Regions from separate parts of the Streptomyces sp. NPDC002851 genome, predicted to be linked through region 1. Evidence: riboswitches for the same ligand, from Rfam matches in the RefSeq annotation. Region 1 holds a riboswitch; each other region holds the start of a gene.
The links. A riboswitch is a leader RNA that binds a small molecule or an ion and turns the genes downstream of it on or off. The one in region 1 is predicted to bind cyclic di-AMP.
Positions count from the first base shown of each region.

Region 2: it holds a riboswitch for cyclic di-AMP, as region 1 does, so the genes downstream of both, ACWD10_RS36615 (M23 family metallopeptidase) here and ACWD10_RS09070 (M23 family metallopeptidase) in region 1, are expected to answer to the same signal.
Region 3: it holds a riboswitch for cyclic di-AMP, as region 1 does, so the genes downstream of both, ACWD10_RS33165 (peptidoglycan DD-metalloendopeptidase family protein) here and ACWD10_RS09070 (M23 family metallopeptidase) in region 1, are expected to answer to the same signal.
Region 4: it holds a riboswitch for cyclic di-AMP, as region 1 does, so the genes downstream of both, ACWD10_RS03505 (transglycosylase family protein) here and ACWD10_RS09070 (M23 family metallopeptidase) in region 1, are expected to answer to the same signal.

Region 1 is NZ_JBSFUT010000006.1:134,855-142,432, forward strand. Features, by position in the region: gene ACWD10_RS09060 (M16 family metallopeptidase) at 1-995, shown strand, start outside; gene ACWD10_RS09065 (M16 family metallopeptidase) at 1,010-2,392, shown strand; cyclic di-AMP (ydaO/yuaA leader) riboswitch at 2,641-2,801, shown strand; gene ACWD10_RS09070 (M23 family metallopeptidase) at 2,816-3,613, shown strand; gene ACWD10_RS09075 (GntR family transcriptional regulator) at 3,863-4,570, shown strand; gene ACWD10_RS09080 (HPr family phosphocarrier protein) at 4,851-5,132, opposite strand; gene ACWD10_RS09085 (bifunctional acetate--CoA ligase family protein/GNAT family N-acetyltransferase) at 5,290-7,578, shown strand, end outside.
Region 2 is NZ_JBSFUT010000061.1:17,606-25,183, forward strand. Features, by position in the region: gene ACWD10_RS36605 (PPOX class F420-dependent oxidoreductase) at 1-94, opposite strand, end outside; gene ACWD10_RS36610 (SGNH/GDSL hydrolase family protein) at 163-999, opposite strand; gene ACWD10_RS36615 (M23 family metallopeptidase) at 1,190-2,104, opposite strand; cyclic di-AMP (ydaO/yuaA leader) riboswitch at 2,109-2,277, opposite strand; gene ACWD10_RS36620 (tyrosine-protein phosphatase) at 2,779-3,573, shown strand; gene ACWD10_RS36625 (aspartate aminotransferase family protein) at 4,019-5,455, opposite strand; gene dxs (1-deoxy-D-xylulose-5-phosphate synthase) at 5,452-7,377, opposite strand; gene hpnH (adenosyl-hopene transferase HpnH) at 7,412-7,578, opposite strand, start outside.
Region 3 is NZ_JBSFUT010000044.1:44,788-52,365, forward strand. Features, by position in the region: gene ACWD10_RS33160 (PP2C family protein-serine/threonine phosphatase) at 1-1,066, shown strand, start outside; cyclic di-AMP (ydaO/yuaA leader) riboswitch at 1,292-1,425, shown strand; gene ACWD10_RS33165 (peptidoglycan DD-metalloendopeptidase family protein) at 1,464-2,531, shown strand; gene ACWD10_RS33170 (aldo/keto reductase) at 2,658-3,605, shown strand; gene ACWD10_RS33175 (PrsW family intramembrane metalloprotease) at 3,683-5,071, opposite strand; gene trmB (tRNA (guanosine(46)-N7)-methyltransferase TrmB) at 5,406-6,185, shown strand; gene lhgO (L-2-hydroxyglutarate oxidase) at 6,216-7,484, opposite strand.
Region 4 is NZ_JBSFUT010000002.1:356,929-364,506, reverse strand. Features, by position in the region: gene ACWD10_RS03530 (NAD(P)/FAD-dependent oxidoreductase) at 1-276, opposite strand, end outside; gene ACWD10_RS03525 (Ppx/GppA phosphatase family protein) at 716-1,657, opposite strand; gene ACWD10_RS03520 (DUF501 domain-containing protein) at 1,654-2,202, opposite strand; gene ACWD10_RS03515 (septum formation initiator family protein) at 2,347-2,865, opposite strand; gene eno (phosphopyruvate hydratase) at 2,987-4,267, opposite strand; gene ACWD10_RS03505 (transglycosylase family protein) at 4,666-5,379, opposite strand; cyclic di-AMP (ydaO/yuaA leader) riboswitch at 5,384-5,560, opposite strand; gene ACWD10_RS03500 (transglycosylase family protein) at 5,789-6,697, opposite strand; gene ACWD10_RS03495 (cytochrome P450 family protein) at 6,848-7,578, opposite strand, start outside.

The sequences.
Region 1 (7,578 bases):
CCGCGCTCGACGACGAGTCCATGGAGAACCAGCGCGACGTCGTCAAGAACGAGCGCCGCCAGCGGTACGACAACGTCCCGTACGGCACCGCCTTCGAGAAGCTCTTCGCCCTCGCCTTCCCGGAGGGGCACCCGTACCACCACACCCCGATCGGCTCGATGGCCGACCTGGACGCGGCGACGCTCGAGGACGCCCGGACCTTCTTCCGTACGTACTACGCGCCGAACAACGCCGTCCTTTCTGTAGTGGGTGATATCGACCCCGAGCAGACCCTGGCCTGGATCGAGAAGTACTTCGGCTCGATCCCCGCGCACGACGGCAAGGAGCCCCCGCGCGACGGTGCCCTGCCCGAGCTGATGGGCGGGGAGCTGCGCGAGCTCATCGAGGAGGACGTCCCGTCCCGCGCCCTGATGGCCGGCTACCGGCTGCCGCACGACGGCACGCGCGCGTGCGACGCGGCCGACCTGGCCCTGACCATCCTCGGCGGCGGCGAGTCCTCGCGGATCTACAACCGCCTGGTGCGCCGCGACCGCACCGCCGTGGCCGCGGGATTCGGCCTGCTCCGCCTCGCGGGCGCGCCGTCGCTCGGCTGGCTCGACGTGAAGACCTCGCACGACGTCGAGATCCCGGCCATCGAGACCGCCGTCGACGAGGAGCTCGCCCGGTTCGCCGAGGAGGGCCCCACGCCCGAGGAGATGGAGGGCGCGCAGGCGCAGCTGGAGCGTGAGTGGCTGGACCGGCTCGGCACCGTCGCGGGCCGCGCCGACGAACTCTGCCGGTACGCCGTCCTGTTCGGCGACCCGCAGCTCGCCCTGACCGCCGTGGGCCGCGTCCTGGACGTCACCGCCGAAGAAGTGCAGGAGGTCGCCAAGGCCTGCCTGCGGCCCGACAACCGTGCGGTGCTGGTGTACGAGCCCGTGACCACCGATGACGCTGCCGACGCAGTCGACGCCGCCGCCGCGAACGACGTACAGGAAGAGGAGACGGCGAAGTGACCGAGCTCGCCACCATGGAGTTCCACCCGCAGCCCCAGGCGGGCCAGGCCAAGCCGTGGGCCTTCCCGGCCCCGGACCGCGGCGCGCTGCCCAACGGCCTGACGGTGCTGCGCTGCCACCGCCCCGGCCAGCAGGTCGTCGCCGTCGAGATCGTCCTGGCCGCCCCGCTCGAGGCCGAGCCCGAGGGCCTGGACGGCGTCGCCACCATCATGGCCCGGGCGTTCTCCGAGGGCACCGACAAGCACTCCGCCGAGGAGTTCGCCGCCGAACTCGAGCGCTGCGGCGCCACGTTGGACGCGCACGCCGACCACCCCGGCGTCCGCGTCTCGCTCGAAGTTCCGGTCTCCCGGCTGCAGAAGGCGCTCGGGCTGCTCGCCGACGCGCTGCGTGCCCCCGCGTTCGCGGAGAGCGAGATCGAGCGTCTGGTCCGCAACCGGCTCGACGAGATTCCGCACGAGCTGGCCAACCCCGGGCGGCGCGCGGCCAAGGAGCTCTCCAAGGAGCTGTTCCCGGCGAGTTCGCGGATGTCGCGGCCGCGCCAGGGCACCGAGGAGACCGTCGCGGCCATCGACGCGGCCGCCGTGCGGGCGTTCTACGAGGCCCACGTACGGCCCGCCACGGCCACCGCCGTCGTCGTCGGCGACCTCTCCGGCACCGACCTGGACGCGGTGCTCGCGGACACCCTCGGTGCCTGGTCGGGCGACACCGTGCCGCCCCGGCCGGTCCCGCCGGTGACCGCCGACGACACCGGCCGCGTCGTCATCGTCGACCGCCCCGGCGCCGTCCAGACCCAGCTGCTCATCGGCCGCATCGGTCCCGACCGGCACGACCGCGTGTGGCCCGCCCAGGTGCTCGGCACGTACTGCCTCGGCGGCACCCTGACGTCCCGTCTGGACCGCGTGCTCCGCGAGGAAAAGGGCTACACCTACGGTGTGCGCGCGTTCGCCCAGGTGCTGCGCTCCGCGGCACCCTCTTCCCCCGGAGGGGCATCCGGCGCCGCCATGCTCGCCATCAGTGGCTCGGTGGACACCCCGCACACCGGCCCGGCCCTGGACGACCTGTGGCAGGTGCTCCGTACCCTCGCGGCCGAGGGCCTCACGGACGACGAGCGCGAGACGGCCGAGCACAACCTGGTGGGCGTGGCCCCGCTGCGGTACGAGACCGCGGCCGCCGTCGCCGGGACGCTCGCCGACCAGGTCGAGCAGCAGCTGCCCGACGACTTCCAGGGCCAGCTCTACCGGCGCCTCGCCGAGACGGGCACCGTGGAGGCCACCGCGGCCGTCGTGAGCGCCTTCCCGGTCGACCGGCTCGTCACCGTCCTGGTCGGGGACGCCGCGGAGATCGCCGAGCCGGTGAAGGAACTCGGCATCGGTGAAGTGACCGTGGTTACCGGCTAGTCGGGCCCGCTCGGGCGTACGACGCGAGCCCGGATCGACCGACGACAGGACCCCGGTGGTGTCACGCCACCGGGGTCCAGTCGTCCCTGTATGTCGGTTTTCATCGCCTTCGCCCCTAATCCTCAAGCGGGTTGAGGGTCCGACCTGTGGTGTGCGCTACAAAAGCCCGTCTCCGTTTGTCGATTGAAAGATGTCCCGTTTAGCGTCGGTCCGGCTGTTCGTAAGGAATGCGTCGCGCCCGCGGCCCAGGACAGCCATCGCCGAGTCCCCGTACGGCGCGAGCCAGGGGAGCCGGGGACCCACACGCAGTCCCTGGGGTGAATCGGAGACCCCGCCCGACGGGGTGTCCGTAGGAGACCTTCCTGCTCCGAACCCGTCAGCTAACCCGGTAGGCGAGAAGGAAGGAAAGGACACCTCAACTTCATGGCCTTCGCCCGTGCCACCGGGAAGCACCGCCGTCCGAGCAGGCTGACCCGAAGGAGCGCGAACCTCGCCGGCGTCGCCGCCCTCACCACCACTGGCGTCATCGGCACTCTCGCCTCACCCGCGCTCGCCGCGGACACCAGGGCAGAGGGCAGCGGCCTCAACCAGGCCCTCACCATCGAGGACTCCATAGCCGACCACATCGGCGCCCAGGCCAGCGCGCAGCAGCAGGCCGCCGAGCGGGCCGCCGCCGCGAAGAAGGCCGAGGAGGAGGCCGCCGAGGAAGCCGAGCGCAGGGCCGCCGAGGCCGAGCGCAAGGCCGAGGCCGAGGCGAAGAAGGCCCGCGAGGCCAAGGAGCGCGCCGCCCGCGAGGCCGAGCGCAAGCGCCTCAACTCCTACGTCTCGCCGATACCCGGCAGCGCCATCTCCACCGGCTACAAGACCGGCGGCGCCGTCTGGTCCTCCGGCAGCCACTCCGGCATCGACTTCCATGCCGACTCCGGCACCCAGGTCGGCGCGGTCGGCTCCGGCACCGTCGTCGAGGCGGGCTGGGGCGGCTCCTACGGCAACAACGTCGTGATCAAGATGAACGACGGCACGTACACGCAGTACGGCCACCTCTCATCCATCAGCGTCACGGTGGGACAGCAGGTCACTCCGGGCCAGCAGATCGGGCTCTCCGGCGCCACCGGCAACGTGACCGGGCCGCACCTGCACTTCGAGGCCCGTACGTCCCCGGACTACGGCTCGGACATCGACCCCGTCGCGTACCTCCGCGGACACGGCGTGAACGTCTGACACCCCCGCTGACACCCCCGTACCACTCCGAAGGCCCCGGCACCCGCCGGGGCCTTCGGCGTATGCGCTCCGGTCGGCCCGTATGTGCACCGGTCAATTCCGGCCAAAAGATTTCCATGGATTCCGGTCGGCCATCGGAAAACCCCGTGTGCTGCAATAGAGTCACTGCACGAGCGCTGCGCGAGTGAGCGTCAATCGGCCGCGTTTCACGGGGATGCGGTGCATATTTCAAGAGGTGGAGGTCCGGCCATGCGCATTCCGGCGCACTCGGTATGCACGGCAATCCGGGACGACATCGTTTCCGGTGTCCATGAGCGCGGCAGCCGGCTCACCGAGGAGGTCCTCGCCCGCCGCTACGGCGTCTCCCGCGTCCCCGTACGCGAGGCGCTGCGCACCCTGGAGGCCGAGGGCTTCGTGATCACCCGCAGGCACGCGGGCGCGTGTGTGGCCGAGCCCACCGCGCAGGAGGCCGCCGACCTCCTGGAGATCCGGCTCCTGGTCGAACCCCTGGGCGCGGCGCGCGCCGCCCAGCGCCGCAGCGAGGCCCACCTCAAGGTCCTGCGCGGCCTGGTCCGCCTCGGCCAGGAGCGGGCCCGCCGCGGCCACGGTGAGGACCTGCGCTCCCTGGGCGGCTGGTTCCACGAGACGCTCGCCCAGGCCACCGGCAGCCCGGGCCTCACCGCGCTGCTCACCCAGCTCCGCCACAAGATCAGTTGGATGTACGCGGTCGAGCTGCCGTCCCGCCCCACGGAGGACTGGGCCGAGCACGGCGCGATCGTGGACGCCGTGGCGCGCGGCGACGCCGAGCGCGCCCGGGCGCTCACCGCCCTGCACACCGAGCGGGCCGCGACCGCACACCGGCTGCGCTTCCCCGGCGACGGGGCCCGGCCCACCAACCGCTCGATCGCGGTGAGGACTTCGCAACATTCCGTAAACCTGGCGAGCGGCCGCAATTAACAGGCGCCGTATACAAAGACAGTCGTCCGGTGGTGACGGCGGATTAATTCGCGCTGCCTTGCGCCGCCTTTTCGGGATGCGTGGGCGCGCATTTCAAGCACCGTTCGCGGCGCTATTTTTCAGCCTTCTTCTCCGCCCTTTCCCTGCCCCTTCCCCGCCCCTTCCTCGCCTCTCCCTCACCTCTTTCCCGGTCTCTTTTCCGGTGCCCGGAAACGCCGAAAGCCCGCCACCCTCGACGGGTGACGGGCTCTTGGCGCAGAACGTGCCTGTGCGGCAGGGCTCAGACGGTCTCGGGGAGCTCCTCGAGGCCCTCGGAGACCAGCTTCGCCAGACGGTCCAGGGCGGCCTCCGCGCCATCGGCGTCCGAGGCGAGGACGATCTCCTGGCCGCCCTCCGCGCCCAGGCCGAGCACCGCGAGCATGGACGCGGCGTTGACCGGGTTGCCGTCGGCCTTGGCGATCGTCACGGGGATCCCGGCGGCGGTGGCCGCACGGACGAAGATGGAGGCGGGACGGGCGTGGAGCCCCTCGGCCCAGCCGACATTGACGCGGCGCTCAGCCATGTGATGCTGCCCTTCAGGTGTCGCTCATGCGTTGTCTAGACCACTGTCTCATACCGGCAAGGGTGCTCCGGCCGGGCTTTCGTCCGGTGTGCACGGCCCTTCGGCCTTCTCAGAGTGCACCGCACGTCCTGGGGTCGCGACCCGTACTCTGACAGGCATGCAGACCCCGCAGGAGCACGCGGCATACCCCTCCCACTGGGAGGCGGACGTGGTCCTCCGTGACGGCGGCACGGCCCGGATCAGGCCCATCACCAGCGAAGACGCAGACCGGCTCGTCAGCTTCTACGAGCAGGTCTCGGACGAGTCGAAGTACTACCGCTTCTTCGCGCCCTATCCGCGGCTCTCCGCCAAGGACGTGCACCGGTTCACCCACCACGACTTTGTGGACCGGGTCGGGCTCGCCGCCACCGTGGGCGGCGAGTTCATCGCCACCGTACGATACGACCGCATCGATGAGAACGGCCGTCCGGCATCCGGTCCCGCCGACGAGGCCGAGGTCGCCTTCCTCGTGCAGGACGCCCACCAAGGCCGCGGCGTCGCGTCCGCGCTCCTCGAGCACATCGCCGCCGTCGCCCGCGAGCGCGGCATCCGCCGCTTTGCCGCCGAGGTGCTGCCCGCCAACGCAAAAATGATCAAGGTGTTCACGGACGCCGGATACCAGCAGCAGCGGAGCTTCGAGGACGGCGTCGTCCGCCTGGAGTTCGACCTGGAGCCCACCGAAGCCTCCCTCACCGTGCAGCGCGCCCGCGAACAGCGCGCCGAGGCCCGCTCCGTGCAGCGCCTGCTCGCCCCCGGCACGGTCGCCGTGATCGGCGCCGGGCGCCGCCCGGGCGGCGTGGGCCGCACCGTCCTGCGGAGCCTGGCCGGGGCCGGGTTCACCGGCCGGCTCTACGCCGTGAACAGCGCGTTCGACGCGGACCTCACCGACTTCGGGGAGCTCGACCCGGAGCTCGCCGGGGTGCCCGCGGTCCGCTCGGTCGGCGAGATCGACGGCACCGACGCGCACGGCGACACCCTCGCGGTCGTCGCCGTGCCCGCCGAGCACGTGCCGGATGTCGTCGCCGACTGCGGTGAACACGGCGTACGCGGGCTCGTGGTGCTCTCCGCCGGGTACGCCGAGTCCGGCCCCGAAGGTCTCGCCCGGCAGCGGGAGCTCGTGCGGCAGGTCCGCTCGTACGGCATGCGCCTCATCGGCCCCAACGCCTTCGGAGTCATCAATACGTCGCCGGGGTCGCGGCTCAACGCCTCGCTCGCGCCCGCCATGCCGACCGCCGGACGCATCGGCCTGTTCACGCAGTCCGGCCCCATCGGCATCGCGCTCCTGGCCGGGCTGCACCGGCGCGGGGCGGGCCTGTCGACCTTCGTCAGCGCGGGGAACCGGGCGGACGTCTCCGGCAACGACGTCGTTCAGTACTGGTACGAGGACCCGGACACCGACCTCGCCCTCATGTACCTCGAATCCCTCGGCAACCCGCGGAAGTTCACCCGGCTCGCGCGCCGCACCGCCGCCGTCAAGCCGGTCGTCGCGGTCCTCGGCGCCCGGCACTCCGGAACACCCACCGGGTACGCCGTACCGGCCGCGCGGATGCCGCACGCCACGGTGTCCGCGCTGCTCCGCCAGGCCGGTGTCATCCGCGTCGACACCGTGACCGAACTCGTCGACGTGGGGCTGCTCCTCGCCGCCGGACCGCTCCCCGCCGGGCCCCGGGTCGCGATCCTCGGGAACTCCGCGTCCCTGGGCGTCCTCACGTACGACGCGTGCGTGGCGGAAGGACTGCGCCCGTGGCGTCCCGTGGACCTGACGACGGATGCGAGTCCGGCGGACTTCCGGCGCGCGCTGTCCACCGCGCTCGCGGACGAGGAGTGCGACGCGGTCCTCGTCACCGCGATCCCCTGGGTCGGCGCAGAGACATCCGGACGGTCCCCATCCGCCCTGGCCGAGGCGCTACGGGAGGCGGTGGCCTCGGCCGGGACGGAGAAGCCGGTGGCCGTGGTCGAGGTGGAGCTGGGGCAACTGGCCGAGGCTCTGTCGGCGGCGTCGCGTACGGGGCCTCAGGGGGACGAGCGTGCTGCCGCCGCCCCGGCCGAACGTACGAACGCGGAGGGCGCGGAGGGCGCAGTGCAGACGGCCCCGACGGTGAACACGACGGGCGCAACGGAAGCACGAGGCGCAGCGCAAGCACGAGGCGCAGCGCAAGCGCCAGGCGCAGCGCAAGCACCCCAGGCACCAGACACCCCCAACATCCCCAACACCCCCAACACCCCCAGCATCCCCACCTACCCCGCAGCCGAGCGAGCCGTCCGCGCCCTCGCCGAGGCCGTCCGGTACGCCCAGTGGCGGCGGGACACCACCGAGAACCCCGGGCGCGTGCCCGAATACGACGACATCGACGAGCACGGGGCCGCCGAGCTCATCGACCGGGTCCTCGACGCCCGCGCCGCCGAG
Region 2 (7,578 bases), on a different contig from region 1:
GGGGGCGCCCGTCCCGCTTCAGGGTGACGACCACCCCGCCGTTGTACTCCGAGAGCAGCCGCAGCAGGGCGTCCTGGTTCGCGTCATTTGCCATACCTGCTCAACGCGCGCACCGCGGCGACGATTCCACCGGATTCGGGAGAATCCACCGATTTCACCCGTTCAAGAGGCCTCTTCGAGCTGCTTCTTGAGGGCGTACGGGTCCCGGGCGCCCTTCGCCGCGACGTGATCGCCGGACGACTCGCCGCGCAGCCTGCGCCCGATCCATGGCACCAGGTACTCGCGGGCCCACTGGATGTCGTCACGCCGCACTTCGAGGGTGCCCCGCGGCTGCTGCGGCGGCCACGGCTGGTCCGGGTCGGCGGGCACCTCGAGGCCGAGCACCTGACCGGCACGGAGGGCGACGCGGGTGTGCCCCTCCGGGGAGAGGTGCAGGCGGTCGCCGTCCCAGGCCCGCCGGTCCTGCACGGACTTGAGGGACCACAGGTCGAGCACCGGGCACCGGTAGCGGTCCGCGATGGCCCGCAGATGCACGTTGTACGTGGCGATCTTGCCGCGCAGGTGCTTGAGCACGGGCACGCCGCGGGTGTCGAAGCCGGTGGCGATCAGGACGGTCCCGGCCGCCTCCGCGAGGTCGGCGACGGCCCGCTCGAACCGCTCCGCGACGTCGTCGGGGTCGGAGCCGGGCCGGATGATGTCGTTACCGCCGGCGCAGAGGCTCACCAGGTCGGGGGCGAGCCGCCGGGCCTGCGGGACCTGGTCGGCCACGATCTGGTCGAGCAGCTTGCCGCGCACGGCGAGGTTGGCGTACTGGAAGGTGTGCTCGGGGTGCCGGTCGGCGAGCAGTACGGCGAGGCGGTCCGCCCAGCCGACGAAGGCACCGTCGGGGCCGGGGTCGCCGACCCCCTCGGTGAAGCTGTCGCCGATCGCCGCGTACGACACGAACTGGCCCGGCCCGGTGGAGTCACTGCGGATGAAAGGAGTCGAATCGTCTGCCACGTCGGGACATCCTTCACCTTCGTACGTGACCTACGCCACCGTAATAAGCGGTCCCAGGGGGTTGACTACGGGTGAGATAGGCCACCGGTAAAGACTCCCCCAAGCGGGAATAGCGCAAAACGGGCGGACGGCACCGGAGTTCCGGTTCCGTCCGCCCGCAGAAAGAGCGCGTCCGCCCGCCGAAGGAGCGTCAGAGCGCGACGCCGTGCGACCGCAGGTAGGCCACCGGGTCGACGTCGGAGCCGTAGCCCGGGCCGGTGCGGACCTCGAAGTGCAGGTGCGGACCGGTGGAGTTGCCGGTGGAACCGGAGAGACCGATCTGCTGGCCGCCGCTGACGGTCTGTCCGCTGGAGACGTCCAGGGACGTCATGTGGGCGTACTGCGAGTAGTGCCCGTCGGCGTGCTGGACGACGACCTCGTTGCCGTACGAGCCGCTCCACCCGGCGGAGACGACGGTGCCGTCGCCGATGGACTTGATGGGCGTGCCGGTCGGGACGACGAAGTCCGTACCGGTGTGGTAGCCGCTGGACCACATGGCGCCCGCGGTGCGGTACGCGGTGGAGATCGGGCCCTCGACGGGGGCGGAGAAGCCACCGGCGGCGGGCGCGGCGGCGGCCGGAGAGGCCTCGTTGGCACCGGACTTGGCGTCGGCCTCGGGCTCGGCCTCGGCGGAGGTCTTGGCCTTGGGCTTGCTCTCGGGCTTGGGCTTGCTCTCGGGCTTGGGCTTGCTCTCGGGCCTGGCGTCGGCCTTCGCGGGCGCGTCGAGCGTCAGCTTCATGCCGGGATGAATCAGCGCCGGGTCGTCGCCGACGACCTTGCGGTTCTCCTTGTAGAGCTGCTTCCAACCGCCTTCGACGTTCTTCTCGTCGGCGATCTTGGCAAGGTAGTCCCCGGCCACCACGGTGTACTTGGCGGGGGCCTTCTGCGCGGCGGCGGGGGCGGACTGGACGGCGGACGGCGCGGCGGGGGCCGCGGCCGGGGCGGCGGCGTGCGCGGTGGCGCCGAACAGCGGCAGCGCGAGCGCTGCGCCACCCGTACCCGCGGCGGCGAAACCGCGGCCTATCCGCAGGGACTTGGGACGGCGGTGCTTACCCTTCGCGGGCATGACGAATTCCTCTCCGGCGCCTGCGAGGTGAGCTGTCGGGTTCGGGCTGGAGTTGCCCGGCCGCGTAGTCGGAACCACGCGACTTCACCCCAAGCCGCTCCGGGCGGACCGGAAACGGCGTCTTACCGATGGGTCCCCCGCTCCTGCCGTGCACGGGTGGGTGTGGGGAAATCCGGACGGCGGCAGGATTGGGCGTCCGCCCGGACGTCGGCGACCGTAATCGAGCAATGAGCGCGGCCACAAGCAATCAATTCCCCCGCCGCAGAACGCCGGTGATCCTTTCCCGGAATTGCGGTCACACTCCGTGGAGAAATGCGCTTTACCAACGCCATACCCGGGGAATTCCGCCCGCGAAGATCGCCACGCACCGTCACCTTTATGACCCTGCTCACGCGACAGGGCCACAGCCCCTTATTCCAGGGCCAGTTGGCGCTAATACTGCTAATCCGCATAGACGAGACGAAGCATTCGAATCGGGCATACAGCTCACAGTGCGACACAAGCGGGCGTAAGCCCGGATGGCCGTGCGGGCATCCGGCGGCCCATCTCACGCCGCACAGCCGTGGATTACCGTAGGAATCCATGTCGTATGGTCAAGGGCGCGCGCCCTTCGCGGGCGCGACCGCGCACCCCAGCCGACGAACGCCGTCGGCGAACGACCGGGAGGAGCCCCCGTGACGCAGCAGGTCCCGTCGACAGAGCCCGAGCTGACCGGGGTGCGCAACTTCCGTGACGTGGGCGGACTGCCGACCGTGGACGGCCGTCGGGTACGGGTGGGTCGGCTCTTCCGCAGCGGCCATCTGGCACACGCCACCGCCGAGGACGCGGCGTTCCTCACCTCGCTCGGCCTGCACACCATCTTCGACTTCCGTAACTCCGCCGACCAGAAGCTCGAAGGGCCGGACGTCGAACTCCCCGGCGTACGCAATGTGAACCTGCCGCTCTCCGACCCGGCCGACGGCGCCGAGTTCTGGAAGATGGTCCGCGACGGCAATATGTCCGAGTTGCGCGTTGCGCTCGCCGACGGCAAGGCGGCCGGACGGATGACCGCCTCGTACCGCGCGATCATCACCCACCGCACCACCGAGCACAGCCAGGTCCTGCGCGCGCTCGCCGAGGACAGCGTCCCGGCCCTGATGCACTGCGCGGCCGGTAAGGACCGGGCCGGTCTGTCGATCGCCGTGACCCTGCTCGCGGTCGGCGTGGAGCGCGACGCCATCGAGGCCGACTACCTGGAGTCCAACGCGGCCCACCGCCGCTACAAGATGCACCGCGGCAACCCCAATGAGGCCATGCCCGAGGAGGCCGCGGAGCTGCTCCGGCCGATGTTCGACGCCCGCGCCGAGTACCTGAGGGCGGGCTTCGGCGCGATCGAGGAGAACTGGGGCAGCGTCGAGCGGTATCTCGCCGAGGGCCTCGGCCTCACGCCCGAGCTACGCGAGCGGCTCCGCGCGAACCTGCTCGACTGATCTTCCGGATCACGTATCCGCACCGTCGGCCGGCTGACCGCTCCTGGGGGCTGCGCCCCCCAGACCCCGCTCCCTTGTCGCGCTGGACCAGGGGGTGGCGCGAAGCGCCTCGGTTGAGGGTGGTGCGGTGGACTGCGGGCGGGGCACGTGTTCCGCGTCCCCGAGGCGCAGCCACAGCCGCCCCTTGACCCGCAGGGCCTGCATGCCCCGGCCGGGGGCGCCCGCCTGGCGGTAGGTCCTTACGGATCTTCGTCCGACGGTGTCCTGCGGGTGGGGCATCAACTCAGCCCGTCCGGCGTTTGAGGACGAGCCCCGTTCAGGGGCGAAGGGGGGCGCTGGGGGCGCAGCCCCCTCACGCGGCGTTAGCCGCATATCGACACAGCCGGCAACCGAGCCGACGGCACGGGCCGTGATCCGTAAGACACGCTGGCTGCGCCGCCGTCCGCTACCGCTGCGCGACCGCCTGCTTCACCAGCGTCTTGCCGAAGTCCCACATCAGCGAGCCGCCGCCGTGCGCCTCGTCCATCACGGCGGTGAAGGCGGTCACGAAGCGGTCCACCTCCGGTTCCCCGATGATCAGCGGCGGGATCAGCTTGATGACCTCGAGGCGATCGCCGGAGACCTGGGTGAGGATCCGGTGCTTCTGCAGCAGCGGTACGACGACCATCTGCGCGAAGAGCCCCTTACGGGCCATTTGCAGCGTCGACCAGCGTCCGCGCAGCTTGAGCGAGTCGGGCCGCCCGAACTCGATGCCGACCATCAGGCCACGGCCGCGTACGTCATGGAGCAGTTCGTAGCGGTCGACGAGCGCGGCGAGCCGCGAGCGCAGCAGCTCCCCCGTCGCCCGCGCGTGCGCGACGAGCCGCTCGTCCTCGAGGACCGCGAGCACGGCGAGCCCGGCCGCCATGGCCTGGGCGTTGGCGCCGAAGCTCGCCGAGTGGACCAGGACGCGGTCCATGGACGAGTAGACCTTCTTGAAGATCCAGTCCTTGCCGAGCGTCGCGCCCACCGGCACATAGCCGCCCGACAGGGTCTTGGCGAGGCACACCAGGTCGGGCTCGACGCCGTCTGTGCCCTCTTCGTGTTGGTAGGCGTAGAAGTCGCCGGTACGGCCGAGCCCGGTCTGCACCTCGTCGGCGATGAGCAGCGCCTTGTGCCGGTGGAGGAGGTCCTGGGCGGCTCGCAGATAGCCGGGCGGCGCCGCGTGCACGCCCTTGCCCTGGATGGGCTCGACGATCAGGGCGGCGACGTCGCCACGCTTCAACTCCCGCGCCAGGGCGTCCAGATCACCCAGCGGTACGGCCGTGTCCGGGAGCAGCGGCGCGAAGCCGTCGCGGAAGCCCGCCTCGCCGTTGACCGACAGGGAACCGGTGGTCAGGCCGTGGAAGGCGTGCGCGCAGTAGAGGATCCGCGGCTTTCCGGCGGCGTACCGGGCGAACTTCAGGGCGGTCTCGACGGCCTCCGTGCCGCTGTTGCCGAAGAACACCCGGTCCAGGTGCGGGCTGTGCGCGAGCAGCTTCTCGGCGAGCAGGCCGGGCAGCGGCTGGCAGTCGAAGCGGGTGAGGTCGGCGAGCGAGGCGTCGAGGACGTCGTGCAGGGCCTTGCGTACGACGGGGTGATGGCGGCCGAGGCCCATCACGCCGAACCCGGCGAGCATGTCTAGGTAGTCGTTGCCGTCCGCGTCCCAGAAGTAGGCGCCCTCGGCGCGCTCGTAGACCTTGTCGAAGCCGAGGGTGTGCAGCATCCGGGGCAGCTGGTGGTTGAGGTGCCGGGCGTGCAGCTCGTACCGCTCGGCGCCACGCTCGGCGAGCAGCCTGCCGAGGTCGAAGCTCTGCGCGCCGCCACCGTGCGCGGCGTCGGGGCCGCCTGTGCCACCCGTCATCCGTCGTCCTCCTTACGTACCTGAGTGGCCGCACGCGCCAGGCTGGTCCCGCGCTCCAGCGTGGCCCCGATCCGCCCGGCGATCTCCACCGGGGTGAGTCCGAGATCGGCGAGCACCTCGCCGCGCTTGGCGTGCGGAAGGAACTGCTCGGGGATGCCGAAGGTGCGCAGCGGCACGTCCACGTCGGCGTCGCGCAGCGCCTGCCCGACCGCCGAACCCACCCCGGACGTACGGCTGTTGTCCTCGACGACGGCCACCAGGCGGTGTGCGGCGGCGAGCGCGGGCAGGGCCGGGTCGACGGGCTTGACCCAGCGGGGGTCGACGACGGTGCAGCCGAGGCCACGGGCGCGCAGCAGGTCGGCGGTCCGGAGGCAGACGGGCGCCATGACGCCGACGGCGACGAGCAGCACGTCGGCGGTCTCGTCGGTCTCGTCGCGGTCCAGGACGTCCATGCCGCCCGCCCGGTCGACGGCGGGGATGGCCGGGCCCACCGTCTCCTTGGGGTAGCGGAGCAGGGTGGGCGCGTCGTCGACGTCGACGGCCTCGCGGAGCTGGGCGCGCAGCTGGTCGGCGTCGCGGGGCGCGGCGATCCGCAGTCCGGGCACGACCTGGAGCACGGACAGGTCCCACATGCCGTTGTGTGAGGGCCCGTCGGTGCCGGTGACGCCGGCCCGGTCGAGGACGAAGGTGACGCCGCACTTGTGCAGGGCCACGTCCATGAGGAGCTGGTCGAAGGCGCGGTTGAGGAACGTCGCGTAGAGCGCCACGACCGGGTGCAGGCCGCCGGTGGCGAGCCCGGCCGCGGACACGGCCGCGTGCTGCTCGGCGATGCCGACGTCCCACACCCGGTCCGGGAAGCGCTCCGCGAACCGGGCCAGGCCCACCGGGTGCAGCATGGCCGCCGTGAGCGCCACGACGTCGGGCCGCTCCTGTCCGATCCGTACGATCTCGTCGCCGAAAACCGAGGTCCACGAAGGACCGCTGGACGGGGCGAGCGACTCGCAGGTGTGCGGATCCATCGCACCTACGGTGTGGAACCGGTCGGCCTCGTCGGCGAGCGCGGGCTCGTAGCCGCGGCCTTTCTCGGTGAGGCAGTGCACGAGCACCGGTCCGTGGAACCGTTTGGCGCGGCGCAGCGCCGACTCGACGGCCGCGATGTCGTGCCCGTCGATCGGCCCGACGTACTTCAGTCCCAGGTCCTCGAACATGCCCTGCGGCGCGACGGCGTCCTTGAGGCCCTTCTTGGCGCCGTGCAGCGATCCGTACAGCGGCTGTCCGACCACCGGGGTGCGCTGGAGGATGTCCTTGCCCCAGGCGAGCACCTTCTCGTAGCCGTCGGTGGTGCGCAGGGTGGCGAGGTGGTCGGCGAGGCCGCCGATGGTGGGGGCGTAGGAGCGCTCGTTGTCGTTGACGACGATGATCAGCGGGCGGTCCTTGGCGGCGGCGATGTTGTTGAGTGCCTCCCAGGCCATGCCGCCGGTGAGCGCGCCGTCCCCGATGACGGCGACGGCATGGCCACCGGTGCCGAGCACCTGGTGGGCCTTGGCGAGGCCGTCGGCCCAGCCGAGCGCGGTGGAGGCGTGGCTGTTCTCGACGATGTCGTGCTCGGACTCCTCGCGCGATGGATAGCCGGAAAGCCCGCCCTTGCCGCGCAGCTTGGAGAAGTCCTGCCGTCCGGTGAGGAGTTTGTGTACGTAGCTCTGGTGGCCGGTGTCCCAGACGAGCCGGTCGACGGGTGACTCGAAGGCCCGGTGCAGCGCGATGGTCAGCTCCACCACGCCCAGGTTCGGGCCGAGGTGGCCGCCGGTGCGGGCGACCGCCTGGATGAGGAACTCCCGGATGTCCGCGGCGAGTTCGTCGAGTTGCGGTTCGGTCAGTTGCTTCAGGTCGTGCGGTCCGCGGATGTTCTCCAGGATCGTCATGCCCTGGCCCCCTCTCACGTCGTACGTCGGTCCTTCAGCCACGGCCGCCCGCAGCGGTCGCCCCCATCGCGCGCAGCGACTCCTTGAGTGAACCCATGGTGGCGAGGACCGCCGTCGGCTCGTAACCGCAGTGGGCCATACAGTTGGCGCAGCGCGGGTCCTTGCCGCGGCCGTACGCGTCCCAGTCGGTCTCCTCGATCA
Region 3 (7,578 bases), on a different contig from region 1:
GCCCGGGCTGCTGATCGTGATCGGTCTGGTCTCCGCGCTGCTCACCCCGCCCCGGTTCACCGCCGCCCCGCTGTTCTCGGCGGCGCCGCTGATCGCCGCGCCCTTCTTCGGGCTCGCCGCCACCGTGCTCACCGGAGTCGCCGCGACCGTCTCCGTGCTGGGGCTCCAGCTGTACTACGACACCATGGGCCGCCCGCAGGAGCTCACCGAGCTGGTCAACGTGGTGACCGTCGCCGCGCTCGCCGTACTCATCAACGTCGTCGTACGACATCGCGGCGCGAAGCTCGCCTCCGCCCGCTATATAGCCGAGGCCGCCCAGCGCGCCGTCCTGCCCGAACCGGCGGAGCGGATCGGCGGCCTCGAGGTCGCCGCGCGGTACGAGGCGGCGCAGGCGGACACGTTCGTCGGCGGCGACCTCTACGCCGTGCAGGACACCCCGCACGGCGTACGGCTCATCGTCGGCGACGTACGCGGAAAAGGGCTCGGCGCCGTGGAGGCGGTAGCCGTGGTGATCGGGGCGTTCCGGGAGGCCGCCGAGCAGGAGGCGACCCTGGAGGCGGTGGCGCAGCGCCTGGAGCGGGCGCTCGCGCGCGAGGGCGTACGGCGCGGCGGGCTCGACGACTTCGAGGGGTTCACCACGGCGGTGCTCGCCGAGATCCCGCACGATCTGGAGGCCGTACGGCTCATCAACCGCGGCCACCCGGAGCCGCTGCTGCTGTGCGCCGACGGCGCGGTGCGGGTGCTCACGCCCGGCGAGCCCGCGCTGCCGCTCGGCATGGTGGACCTGGGGGCCTGGCCGGACCGCGCGGACCAGGCCGTCCTTCCGGGCGGCGGCACGCTGCTCTTCTACACGGACGGGCTCTCCGAGGCGCGGGACGAGGCCGGGATGTTCTACGACCCGGCGGTGCGCCTGGAGGGCCGCCTCTTCTCCGGGCCCGCGGCGCTGCTCGAGACCCTGGCCGAGGAGGTGCGGGAGCACAGCGGGGGCGGCATGACCGACGACATGGCGCTGCTCGCGGTGACCCGGCCGACCTGGCCCGGCTCCGGCCAGGATCACACTGGGTGACCGAAGCGCACCGCTCCGCATAACAATTGACGCAACGTCAGAGGGTGCTGAGTCCGGCCGGACTGTAACTGTGCAGTCAACTCGCCCGATTTCATCAACTCTTGCCCCGTTAAGTTCAGGCCAAGGACGCCAACGATCAGCTGGAACAGCTTGGAATCGGGTGCCCGCGTCTATTAACGTTCGATAACGCAGCGCGGTCGTCCCAGCCGTCACAAGAGGCGGCTCCGTGCGCACACGCTTAATCCCGCAAGGGAGCCGGGGAACCACCAAATTGGGGTGAATCGGGCGCACTTGGCCCGTAGGAAACCTTCCTGTTCCGAACCCGTCAGCTAACCCGGTAGGCGAGAAGGAAGGAAAGGAGTGCGCCCCCGTGGCGACCCCCTCAGGCCGATCCAGGATCTCCTCGGACACCCCGTATTTCCCGGACGGTGAGTACGCTCCCGTACGCGAAGAGGACTCCTGGGAAGAGTGGAATCCCACCGCGGAATCCACCCGCCCGGTGCGCGGCCGGCACCGCGTCGGTAAGCAGCGCGGCGGGCTCGCCCGCAGCTCCACGGTGCTCGGCGTAGGCGTGATCGCCGCCGTCGGCGCGGGCGGCATCGCGACCGCCAAGGACCGCCCGCCGGTACCGATCTCCCTGCCCGACATGTCCGGCGTCACGGACGCGCTGCCCGACGCCGAGTCGCTTCCGGGTGTGGGCTCGCTGATATCCGACTCCGACGAACCCGCGAGCGCCGAGGGCGCGGACTTCTCCGGCGTCACCCAGGCCACCGGCGCCTCCGCCGCGAACCCCGTCGCCGAGATCCCCGGCGAGGGCGGGCAGCAGGCCGGTACCGGGAACGCCGGTGAGGCGCTGCGGGCCCGCATCATGCAGCAGGCCCAGGCCAAGAAGGACCAGGCCGACGCCGCCGTCCAGACCGACCAGGCGGACGCCGCCGTCGCGGCCGCGGCCGAAGAGGCCGAGAAGGACCAGACGGTGGCCGAGCGCAAGGCCGCCGAGGCCAAGCGCAAGGCCGAGGAGGAGGCCCGCCGCAAGGCCGAGGCCGAGCGCCTCGCCAAGCTGGCCCGCAGCTACAAGCTCCCGCTCTCCTCGTACTCCATCACCACGACGTTCGGCCAGGCCGGTTCGATGTGGTCCTCCGGCTACCACACCGGCCTCGACTTCGCCGCCCCCACGGGTACGCCGATCAAGGCCACCCACTCGGGCGTCATCAAGGAGGCGGGCTGGTCGGGTTCGTACGGCTACCGCACCGTCCTGGAGCTCGAGGACGGCACGGAGATCGCGTACAACCACCAGTCCTCGATGAACGTCAGCGTGGGCCAGAAGGTCACCACCGGCGATGTCATCGGCCGCGTCGGTTCCACCGGCAACTCGACCGGTCCGCACCTGCACCTCGAGGTCAAGGTCGGCGGCGACCTGGTCGACCCGGCCGCCTGGCTGCGCGGCAAGGGGCTCGGCCTCTGACCCTCGCCCGGCCCGAATGATCCGGACTCCGACAGTCCTGGCGGTTCACCCCCCGACGCCAGGGCTGTCGGCCTGACCTGTCCCACGGCAGGAATAGGCGTACGGGTAACGGGTGTTGCGCGTCGTATGACATCTCTGCGCACCCTCGGCCCCTCCGGCCTCGAAGTCTTTCCGCTGGCGCTCGGTGGCAACGTCTTCGGCTGGACCGCGGACGAGGCCGAGTCCTTCGCCGTACTCGACGCCTATGCCGAGGCCGGGGGGAACTTCGTCGACACCGCCGATGTGTATTCGGCCTGGGTGGACGGGAATCCCGGTGGTGTCTCCGAGACGATCATCGGCAAGTGGCTCGCCGCCCGCGGCAACCGTGCCGATGTGGTCGTGGCCACCAAGGTCGGCGCCCACCCGGACTTCAAGGGCCTGGCGCCGGACACCATCAAGGCCGGTCTCGACGCCTCGCTCCGCCGCCTCGGCACCGACTACATCGACCTCTACTACACGCACTATGACGACCTGTCCGTGCCGGTCGAGTCCATCGTGACCACGCTGGACGAGCTGGTGCGGTCCGGCAAGGTGCGCGCGGTCGCCGCCTCGAACATCTCGCCGGAACGGCTGCGCGAGCACCTCGACTTCGCCGAGCGCGAGGGGCTTGCCCGCTATGTCGCGCTCCAGCCGCACTTCAACCTGGTTTCCCGTGAAACATACGAGGGCCCGTTGCAGGAGACCGCCTCCCGCTCCGGCCTCGCCGCGGTGCCGTACTACGCGCTGGCCTCCGGCTTCCTCACCGGCAAGTACCGGCCGGGCGGCGCGGCGGTGCAGAGCGCACGGGCCGGGACGGCGGGCGCGCACCTGGAGACCGAGCGCGGACAGCGGGTCCTCACCGCGCTGCACCGGGTGGCCGAGGCACATGACGCCCCGGTCGCGACCGTGGCCCTGGCCTGGCTCGCCGCGCAGCCGACCGTGGTGGCGCCGATCGCCTCGGCCCGTACGGTCGAGCAACTTCCGGCGCTGCTCGGGGTGGCGGAGCTCGAGCTGAAGCCGGAGGAGCTGTCGGAGCTGAACACGGCGTCGGCGTAAGGGGGTTGTCCGGGGAGGGATCCGGGGGGGTTCGGGGGGAGTTGGGGGATTCCGGGGATCCGGGGGTTCATTCTGGGTTACGAGCCCCAGGCGTGGTGCGTCGTGGGCTTCGGGGGCACGGCGTACCCGTATCCGGGCGCGTACGCGGGCGCGGATCCGTACGCGTAGACCTGCTGATACGCGTACGCGTGCGGATACGGGGGCGTCGTCGTCCGGGCCGCCGCGTGGGCTAGGGCCGGGCGGGCCACGTCGCGGCGGAGCCACAGCTCCCGCAGCAACTCCCGCTCGCGGCCCACGTACTCCGGGCCCGCGCGGCCGCGGCGCCCTCGGTGGCGCAGGAACGCAAGCGACGTCGCGCACGCCTCGTACTCGGCGACGGCCCGCGCCGCGCTCTCGCCGCCGGTGTACGTGGCGTAATCGCGGGCGATCCGCCGCGCCCGCATCGAGGCGAGGACAAACGGTTCGTGCGCGCCGACCCAGCCGGCCGCCGCGTAGATCGGCAGCTCGGCCCGGACCAGCCGCAGCTCCCGCTGGCGGCTCCACACCGTGAGCCAGGTGAGCAGCACGAAGGCGGGGAGCATGAAGGCGCCGTAGACCGCGAAGAAGCCGTATGAGCCGAGGATCGACGAGCTGTTCCACAGGGAGTGCATGCCCACCGCGAGCAGCAGCCCGCCGAGCGGCAGCAGGGTGCGGCGCACCCGGCGGCGGGCGGCGCGTTCCGCGGCGATGCCGAAGCCGATGCCGGTGAGCACGGTGAACAGCGGGTGCGCGAACGGCGACATCACGATGCGGACGAAGAAGGTCGCGGCGGTGAGCGAGTCGAGGGCGATCGCGGAGCTGCCGATGCCGTCGATGCCGCTGGCGGCGTCGGTGCCGTAGGCGTTGCCCAGGTAGAGGACGTTCTCGGTGAACGCGAAGCCGGTGGCGGTGACCCCGGCTATCACCACGCCGTCGATGATGCCGGTGAAGTCCCGCCTGCGGAATAGGAAGACCAGGAGTATGGCGGCCGCCTTGGCCAGCTCCTCGACGACCGGGGCTATGACGGTGGCGCCGAGGGTGTCGGCGCTGCTCGGGTCGGCGGTCGCGGTGGCTATCCAGCGGGTCGCGAAGGAGTTCGCGACGATGGCTATCAGCGCGGCGGCGCAGGCGCCCCAGGCGAACGCGAAGATCAGGTTCCGCCAGGGCCCCGGGTCCACCCGGTCCAGCCAGCGGAACGCGGCCGTGAGCAGCGGTACGGGCAGGGTGGCGAGGCCGAGTCCGACGAGGAAGCCCTCGGTGCCGGTCTGCTCCCTGACCAGGGCCAGGATCACAAGGCCGGAGAGCGCGAGCAGTGTGATCAGCGCCCCGGCCCGTATCGCGCGCCGCTGCCACCAGTGCGCGGCCCCGCCTCCCGGCCCACCGGTGGCCCGGCCTCCTGGCCCAGCCGTGGCCCGGCCTCCTGGCCCAGCGGTGGAGCCGGGATGCAGGCCCGGGGTCGGCAGCGGCGAGGCGGTCACGGCGTCGACCCTAACGATCGCCAGGTGCAGGGCGCGATGGTGACTTTGGACTTCCTGTGGCGGAACCAGGGCCTGTGCCGGAAGTGCCGCCTGCCCCGCGATCCGGGCGGACGACCGGACTTGTGACGACGACTGGACTGGTGACACAGGCCCTGGCGGGGGTCGCCGTCCGGTTCGGACGGGTACGAGAAGAGCCGGTCCAGGCGGGTCCGGTGAGCTCGCGGGCGGGCACGGCGAGCCTGCCGGGCGGCCGTATTCGGCCCGTACTCGGCCCGTGTCCGTGGCCCGTAAAATTGAGGGCACTGTGTCTGATTCTCATTCCACCCCCGACACCCCGCAGGCCCGGCCCTCGCGCAGCGAGCCGCGCTTCCCGCACGGCCCCCGGCCCGATCCCGCGGGCTCGCACCACGAGCGCCGGATCCGCAGCTTCCAGCCGCGCCGCAGCCGGGTCACCACCAGCCAGGGCGACGCGCTGCGACGGCTCTGGCCGAAGTGGGGCCTGGACATCGACGGCCGCCGGAAGATCGACCTCGAGGAGATGTTCGGCGGCCTGCCGGTGGTCCTCGAGATCGGCTTCGGCATGGGCGAGGCCACGGCACAGATGGCGGCGGCGGACCCGGGGACCGGCATCCTCGCCGTCGACGTGCACACCCCCGGCCAGGGCAATCTGCTCGGCCTTGCCGAGCGGAACGGCCTGACCAACGTCAGGGTGGCCAACGGCGACGCGATCATCCTCCTCCGCGAGATGCTGCCGCCCGCCTCGCTCGACGGCATGCGTATTTATTTCCCCGACCCCTGGCCGAAGAAGCGTCACCACAAGCGGCGCCTCATCCAGCCGGAGTTCCTCACGCTCGCCGCGCCGAGCCTGAAGCCGGGTGCGCTCCTGCACTGCGCCACGGACTGGGAGGAGTACGCCGAGCAGATGCTCGAGGTGCTCACCGCCCACCCCGACTTCGAGAACACACAGGCGGACGGCGGCTTCGCGCCGCGCCCCGAATTCCGGCCGCTGACCCGCTTCGAGGGCCAGGGCCTGGACAAGGGGCACGTGGTGCATGACCTGCTCTTCCGTCGTACGGAGTCCTGAGCGGCGGCATCCGGCGTGGGGCGGCCCCCCTCACCCGTCCAGGGCCGCCAGAGCGCGGCGGGCCACCTCCCGTCCGATGGGCAGCGAGGCCGTCGCCGCCGGGGACGGGGCGTTCAGGACGTGTACGGTCCGGGGCGCCTCGCGGATCAGGAAGTCGTCGACCAGCGTGCCGTCCCGCAGCACCGCCTGGGCGCGCACCCCGGCGGGCGCGGGCCGCAGATCCTCCTCCGTGACCGCGGGAAGCAGCCGCCGTACCGCCGCCGTGAACGCCGACCTGGACAGGGAGCGGTGGAACTCGCCCGCGCCGTACCGCCAGTGGCGCCGCGCTATCTGCCAGGTGCCCGGCCAGGTGAGGGTCGTGGCCAGATCGCGGGGCATACGCCGCGACCAGGCGTCCCCCCACTCGTACGACTCCCGAGTCGGCGCGGGCACCGCGTTCGGTCCCACGTGTACGTCGCCCTGGACGCCGCGGGTGAGGTGTACGCCGAGGAACGGGAACGCCGGGTCCGGCACCGGATAGACCAGGCCGCGCACCAGCTCGGGCCGTATCAGGTCGTAGTACTCGCCGCGGAACGGGACGATCCGCATGCCCGGGTCGTCCCCGGTGAGCCGTGCGATCCGGTCGCAGTGCAGCCCCGCGCAGTTGACCAGGACCCGGCCGCGCACCACTTCGCCCGCCGCCGTGGCCACGGCAGCGCCGCGGTGCGCCCGCCGGTCGATCCGGGTCACCTCGGCGCCGTACCGCACCTCCGCGCCGGAGAGCGCCGCGAGCTCGGCCAGCTGCCGGGCCACCGCCGTGAAGTCGCACACCCCGGTCGCGGCGACATGCAGCCCGGCCAGGCCGGTGACCTGTGGCTCGTACTCGGTGATCTGGGCGGGGCCCAGTTCGCGGACCGTCAGGCCGTTCTCCCTGCCGCGTTGGGCGAGGGCGTGCAGCCGGGGGAGCTCGGCGCGGTCCGTGGCGACGATCAGCTTGCCGGTGACGGCGTGCTCGATGTCGTACTCCGCGCAGAACTTGACCATCTCGGCGGCGCCGCGCACCGCGTACCGCGCCTTGAGGGAGCCCGGGCGGTAGTAGATGCCGCTATGGATCACGCCGCTGTTCCGCCCCGTCTGGTGCCGGGCCGGGCCCGGCTCCTTCTCCAGGACGGTCACGCGCACGCCCGGCCGGGCGCGCGTGAGCGCGTACGCCGTCGACAGGCCGATGATCCCGCCACCGATCACCAGCACGTCGCAGTCGTACGCGGGTCCGGCGCTGCCCGCCGCGGCCACGGCGTCTGTCGCGTAGCTCCGCCCCATGTGCTCACCTCCCGACTCCGATAGTGCACTGCGCCACTGACAATGCCTTCAAACCCGAGAGGCCGGAGGTCGGGGGTCGGGGTCGGGGGGACGA
Region 4 (7,578 bases), on a different contig from region 1:
GGCGACCTTGCGGTCCTGATCGATGGTGGTGACCCGGCCGGTCAGGACCTCGGCCTTGGGCAGCACGCGTCGCAGCGGGACGACGACGTGCCGCGGCGAGATGCTGCCGGCGGCGGCTTCGGGGAGGAAGGGCTGGTACGTCATGTACGAGCGCGGGTCGACGACCGTGACGGTCGCCTCGCCGTAGCGCATCTTCTTCAGAATGCGACGAGCTGCGTACAGGCCTACGTACCCACCGCCTACTACGAGGATCCTGGGACGCTCCGTGGTGCTCATGCCATCGAGTATCCACCCCCTCCTGGGGCATCGCTCGTGAGCCCCTTCACAAGGGTCTGGACCCCCTCTGCTACACTCCGCGACCCGCGTGATCCAGGTCATGCTCACAGGCGGGAACCATGGGGTACGTCCGGACCGTTGAGACCCCCGCTGAGCTGCCCCTCTGGCCGCAACCGGGGCGCGGGCGAAGCCTCAACTTCCCCTCCCCGTCACGCGTCTGGAACCGTCCCGCGCCCGGGAGTTCGGGGCGCCGCGGACCCTCTCGACCCCCTAAAACGACCCCAGGTACGGACCTGGACCCCCCGACAGGCCACTTTTCCTTGTGAAGAACTTCACGAAGTTTCTGCGGGCGACGGGTCGGAAGCCCTGCTCCCGACCCGTCTCTGCCACTCAAAGGCGCGGTCAGCCGCTCGCCTGAGATTCCCAGGCCAGCGGAACCTCAGGCCAAGGTCCAGGCGATGCCGTCCAGAATGTCGTGTTCGCTCACGACGACCTCATCTGCACCGATCCACTCCATGATCATGAGGAGTACGAGCGCGCCCGCACCGATCACATCGACCCGGCCCGGGTGCATCGGGCCGATCGCGGCGCGCTCGTCGTGCGTCGAGTGCAGAAGCCGCGTGGTGATCTCCTTGACCTGAGCGAACGGGATCCGCGCGTGGTGGATCGCGGCCGAGTCGTACTCCTGCAGGCCGAGCGCGATCGCCGCGACCGTCGTGACCGAACCGGCGAGGCCGACCAGGGTGCGCGCGGACGTGATCGGCACGGTCTGCGTGACGAGGTCGAGGGCCTCGGCGATATCGGCGCGGATGGCCGCGATCCGATCCTCGGTGGGCGGATCGACGACGTTGCCGCCCTGCACAAGGTGACGCTCGGTCATCCGGACGCAGCCGATGTCGACGGAGCGGGCGGCACGTACGTGGTCGTGGCCGACGACGAACTCCGTCGAGCCGCCGCCGATGTCGACGACCAGGTACGGCTCCGCTACATCCGCGCGACCGGTCAGCTCCTTGGTCGCACCCGTGAAGGAGAACTCGGCCTCCTGGTCGCCGGTGATCACCTCGGGCTCGACGCCCAGGATGTCGAGGACGCCGCGGACGAAGTCCGCACGGTTCTCCGCGTCGCGCGAGGCCGAGGTGGCCACGAAGCGGAGCTTCTCGGCGCCGAGCTCCTTGATGACGGCGGCGTACTCGCGGCACGCGGCGAAGGTCCGCTCCAGGGCCTCGGGCGCGAGCCGCCCGGTCCGGTCGACGTCCTGGCCGAGCCGGACGATCGTCATCCGCCGGTCCAGCTCGACCAGTTCACCCGTCGCTGGGTCGACGTCCGCGACGAGCAGACGGATGGAGTTCGTACCGCAGTCGACGGCGGCTACGCGGGTCACTGGGCGGCCCCCTCGGTCGGCGTCTCGTTCTCGGTCCCCGTCACGCACGGGCCCTTCCGCCACCACTCCGGCAGCATGGCGATCGCCTCGTCCCCGAGGGGATTGACCCCGGGACCGGCCGCGAGCGAGTGCGCGACGAGGACGTGCAGGCACTTCACGCGGTCCGGCATGCCGCCCGCGCTCGGGAACCCGGTCAGCTCCTCGATCTCGTCCCGGCGCCGGATGTAGTCCTCGTGCGCGGCGCGGTAGGCCGCGGCGAGCTCCGGGTCGGTGGCGAGGCGCTCGGTCATCTCCTTCATGACGCCGTTCGCCTCCAGGGTGCCGATCGCCGAGTTGGCCCGCGGACAGGTCAGGTAGTACAGCGTCGGGAACGGCGTGCCGTCGGGCAACCGCGGCGCCGTCTCCACCACGTCCGGCTGCCCGCACGGGCAGCGGTGCGCGATGGCGCGCAGGCCGCGCGGCGGGCGGCCGAGCTGCTCCTTGAAGGCGGCGATATCGGCCTCGGTCGGCTCGGTGCGCTCGGTGGTGGGCGGAGGGGTTTCCATGCCGGTTCTTGAGTCTTTCGGTGCAGTGGTCACATGAGCGGTGGTCACGGGAGAGGGGGCTTCGGGGCTTCGGGGCTTCGGGGCTTCGGGGCTTCGGGGCTTCGGGGCTTCGGGGCTTCGGGGCTTCGGGGCTTCAAGCGTGCTTCAGTCGTCGGCGTCGGTGCGGCGGTCCGCCTTGTCCACGCCGTCGAAGAGGTTGACGTACCAGGCGCGGTCGGTACCGGCCGGGTCGGAGCGGCGGCGCTCGGACGCGGCGTCGGCATCGGAGCCGGAGTCCGGCACCGTGAACGCGGTCTCGCCGGGCCGCACCATGTGCAGCCGCTCGCGCGCCTGGCGCTCCACGAACGCCGGGTCCTGCCAGCGGGCCTTCGCGTCACTGAGCCGCTCGGTCTCCGCACGGGCCTCGGCCAGCTGCCGCTCCTGTTCCTGGATGTCGGCGCGCTGGGCGACGTACTGCCGTACCGGATACGCGAGCGCCACGATCAGCGAGCACAGGACCAGGGCGAGCAGCGCCGCGCGGCCGGTGAGCCGGGAGCGGCGGGCCTGGCGCCGGGTCTGGGAGCGGTAGACGCGGGCGGCGGTCTGTTCGCCGAGCAGCCGGATCCGGGTAGTGGTGGTGGCGAACCGGTCCCGGTTCTCCTCACCCGCGTTCCCTCTGGCCACCTCACTCGCCTCCCCGTTACGCGCGTACGTCCCCGCACACGGTACGGGACCGAGTGCGGGGACGTACGAACGACTGGCTAGCGCCCGGGGCCTAGGCCCTGTCCAGCGCGTTCAAGCCGGTTCAGCCCTTGAAGCGGGGGAAAGCGCTGCGCCCGGCGTACACCGCCGCGTCGTCGAGGATCTCCTCGATGCGCAGGAGCTGGTTGTACTTGGCGACGCGCTCGGAGCGGGCCGGGGCGCCGGTCTTGATCTGGCCGCAGTTGGTGGCGACGGCCAGGTCGGCGATGGTGACGTCCTCGGTCTCGCCGGAGCGGTGCGACATCATGCACTTGAAGCCGTTGCGCTGGGCCAGTTCGACGGCGTCCAGGGTCTCGGTCAGGGAGCCGATCTGGTTGACCTTGACCAGCAGAGCGTTGGCCGACTTCTCCTCGATGCCGCGGGCCAGGCGCTCCGGGTTGGTGACGAACAGGTCGTCGCCGACCAGCTGGACCTTCTCGCCGATCCGCTGGGTGATGACGTTCCAGCCCGCCCAGTCGTCCTCGAACAGCGGGTCCTCGATGGAGACGAGCGGGTACGCCGCGACGAGCTCCTCGTAGTACTCCGTCATCTCGGCGGCGGAGCGCTCCTTGCCCTCGAAGAGGTACTTGCCGTCCTTGTAGAACTCGGAGGCGGCGACGTCGAGCGCGAGGGCGATCTGCTCACCGGGGACGTACCCGGCCTGCTTGACGGCCTCGAGGATCAGATCCAGGGCCTCGCGGTTGGAGCCCAGGTTCGGGGCGAAGCCGCCCTCGTCGCCGAGGCCGGTGGCCAGGCCCTTGTCCTTCAGGACCTTCTTGAGGGTGTGGTAGACCTCGGTGCCCCAGCGCAGCGCCTCGGAGAAGGACTCCGCGCCGATCGGGGCGATCATGAACTCCTGGATGTCCACGTTGGAGTCGGCGTGCGAGCCGCCGTTCAGGATGTTCATCATCGGCACCGGAAGCAGGTGCGCGTTCGGGCCGCCCAGGTAGCGGAAGAGCGGCAGGTCGCTGGCCTCGGAGGCGGCGTGGGCCACGGCGAGGGAGACGCCCAGGATGGCGTTGGCGCCCAGGGAGCCCTTGTTGTCGGTGGCGTCCAGGTCGAACATGGCCTGGTCGATCAGGCGCTGCTCGGTGGCGTCGTACCCGACGAGCTCCGGGCCGATCTGCTCGATGACGGCGAGGACGGCCTTCTCCACGCCCTTGCCCTGGTAACGGTTGGGGTCACCGTCACGGAGTTCGATGGCCTCGAAGGCGCCGGTGGAGGCGCCGGACGGAACGGCAGCACGACCCGTGCTGCCGTCGTCGAGGCCGACCTCGACCTCGACCGTGGGGTTGCCTCGGGAGTCCAGGATTTCCCGGGCTACGACGACGTCGATGGACGGCACGAGCATCTCCTTCTGGAATGTGACGCATAGCTGTGCTTGCACGAGGGCCGCGCCATTGCGACCGACCTTGCTTTGCCTTGCGTCTCACGAGCCTAACCGCCCGCGGGCCTTCAGCCAGCCGACCGCCCGTCCGCTGGGACGAAAAGAGGCCGGAAGGCCGCCTTACCGGGGCAAAGCGCCCCGATTTCTACCGGACGGTAATCGGCACGGCAGTCGGAACGGCAGTCAGCACCGCAGTCGGCACCGCAGTCGGAACGGTCATCGCGGAGCGGACGGTTCCGGCTCGCGGGACGTACGGCATGACCCCGCCCCGGCGCGTACGGGGGAACGCGCGCCGGGGCGGGGAGCGTGGGGGGATGGTGCGGGCTCGGCGCCCGCGGGCCGTGCTGCCGCGGGCGTTACTTCAGGTGCAGCTGCTGGCCCGGGTAGATGAGGTCGGCGTCGTCGATGACGTCCTTGTTCAGCTCGAAGAGCTTCTTCCAGCCACCCTTGACGTCGTGCTTCTCGGCGATCTTGGAGAGGGTGTCTCCGGACTTCACCTTGTACTCGCCGTCGCCCTTCTTGACCTTCTTGCCGGTCGGGGTCTCGACGGTCTTCTTCGCGGGCTCCGGGCGCTCCTGCGCGCGGGACGCGGGCTGCTCGGCCTTGCGCTCCGGCTGCGGGGCGGCCTGCTCGGCCGGGGCGCTCTGCTCGGCGGGGGCGCTCTGCTGCGAACCGCCGCCGTCGTACGCGGCGTTGGAGAGGCCCGTGCCGCAGTTCGGCCAGGCGCCCTTGCCCTGACCGGCCAGGACCTTCTCGGCGATCTGGATCTGCTGGTCCTTCGAGGCCTGGTCGGCGGTGGCCGCGAACTCCGTGCCGCCGTACCCGGACCAGGTGGAGGCCGAGAACTGGAGGCCGCCGTAGTAGCCGTTGCCGGTGTTGATCGACCAGTTGCCGCCGGACTCGCACTGCGCCACGGCGTCCCACTCGGAGGTGGTGGCGGCGGAGGCGGAACCCGCGGTCACGAGCGGCGCGGCGACCGCGGCACCGGCGACACCGGCGACGGCTATCGCGCGGGTGGCCTTGTCGGCCTTGGTCATACGACGGTGCTTGCCCTTGCCGGAAAACAGCATGGAGTTATCCCCTCACCGACGCCTGCGAGGTGAGCTGTCGGGTTCGGGCCAAGTGAGTTGCCCGGTCACGTTCCTTGAGCGCGACTACACCCCAAGCCGTCCCCGCGGCCGCTGATTGCTCAACGGCCGGGCCCGGCACAAACCTTGGGTCCCCCGCTCCTGCCTACGGCGCTTTACGCGACGACTGTTCCCAGTGGCCGCCGGCAGGATTCGGCGTGACGGCCATCGGGGCCCGCCAGTGGCGAGCGGTCACGACCGTAAACATGCGATCCCTTGAAATACCAAGCCGATCACGATCGATGAGACTCATCTCTCACGAGTCGCCCAGGAGTGATCAAGGTCTTTTATAACGGACATTCAGCCCGAAGCGGAGGGTTCGCCCGGCCTTCGGCAAGAGCGGCAACTGCCGCTACTTTCCGCCCAGATCGAGGACCTGACCGGGCACGATGAGGTCCGGGTCGTCGCCGACGACCTCTTCGTTCGCGCCGTACAGCGCGGCCCAACCCCCGTCCACGTCCCGGCTCTCGGCGATGGACCAGAGGCTGTCCCCGGCGCGCACCGTGTAGTTGCCGCCGTCGCGCCCGGAACCACCGCGGTCGGCGTGCCGCCCGGAGCCGCCGTCGCGGTCACTGTCGGGGGTCTCGGGGGCGGGATCGCCACGGTGGCGGCCGGAGCCTTCGGAGGGCTCGGACGGCTCGGTCGACCCAGACGGCTCGGTCGGCTCGGAGGGCGAAGGCTCGGGGCTCGCTTCGGAGTTGTCGCCTTCGCCACCGTTGTCAGTATTGTCGGGATTCTCCGCATCGTCCTGCTTCGGCGTGGCATCGCCCGACGGTGTCGCCGTCGCATCGTCCGACGGCGTGGCCGACGGGTCGTCAGGAGTCCCGGCCGGATCCGTCGGCTCGGTCGGCTCCGACGGCAGCAGCGTCTCGATCGGGTTCGGCTCGCCCTCGTCGATCCCCGAGACCGGGGCGCAGGTGGGCCAGGCGTCCGGCCCCAGCTCGTCGAGGATCTTCTCGGCCACGGCTATCTGCTGGCTCCGGCTGGCCAGGTCGGGGCGCGGCGCGTAGTCGAGGCCGCCGTGCTGCTCCCAGGTCGCCTGGGTCAACTGGAGGCCGCCGTAGTAGCCGTTGTCCATGTTGGCGCTCCACACGCCGCCGCTCTCGCACTCGGCGAGCCGGTCCCAGACGGCACCCTCGACGGCGTGCGCGCTCGTGGCGCCGAGCAGCGGGATGGCGAGGGCCGAACCTGTCACCCCGGCCGCGACGACGAGGGCCGGGGCCTGACGGGGGCGACGATGGCGGCCATTCCCGGAGAGCATGCGGTTGCCTTTCGCGTGACTGCTGGTGCGGGTCGAGCGGAAGTGAACCTAGCCACAGTCGAACGCCAGTCACAACCCGATACAGCGGAGATCACGTGAAAGTCACAGTACTGATGGCCCGTCAGGAACGGGGCGTAGCGGAACCCGGCATTACTGGGGCGTGAACTCCACGGGCAGCGTGCGCAGTCCGCGCATGATGAGCCCGCCGCGCCACCGCAAATCGCCCGGATCGACCCCGAGCCGCAGGTCAGGAAGGCGCCGCAACAGAGTCGCGAGCGCCGTCCGGCCCTCCAGGCGGGCGAGCGGCGCACCCAGGCAGTAGTGGATGCCGTGGCCGTAGCCGAGGTGGGGATTGTCACGTCGGGACAGGTCGAGCGTGTCCGGCCCGTCGAAGCGGTCCGGGTCCCGGTCGGCGGCCGCGAGCACCACGAGCACCGGGTCGCCGGGCGCGATGTCCTGCCCGCCGATACGGAGCGCCTCGGTGGCGAACCGCCAGGTGGCCAACTCCACCGGCCCGTCGTACCGGAGCAGTTCCTCCACACCGGTCTCCAGAAGCCCGGTCTCCCCTTCGGCGAGCGACCGCTGAAGCCGCGCGCGCTCGTCCGGGTGACGCAGGAGCTGGTAGGTCCCGTTCCCGATCAGATTGACCGTCGTCTCGAAACCGGCGAAGAGAAGAATGAACGCCATCGCGGCGGCTTCGTTCTCGGTGAGGTGCTCGCCATGGTCGCTGGCCTTGATCAGGCCGGAGATCAAGTCGGCCGGGTCTTCATCGGGGTCGGTGCGCTTGCGGTGGATGAGTTCCGCGAGATAGCCGCGCATCTTCTTCACCGAGCGGGCGACCCCGCCGCGCGGGCCGCCACCGTGCCGGATCATCATCCCGG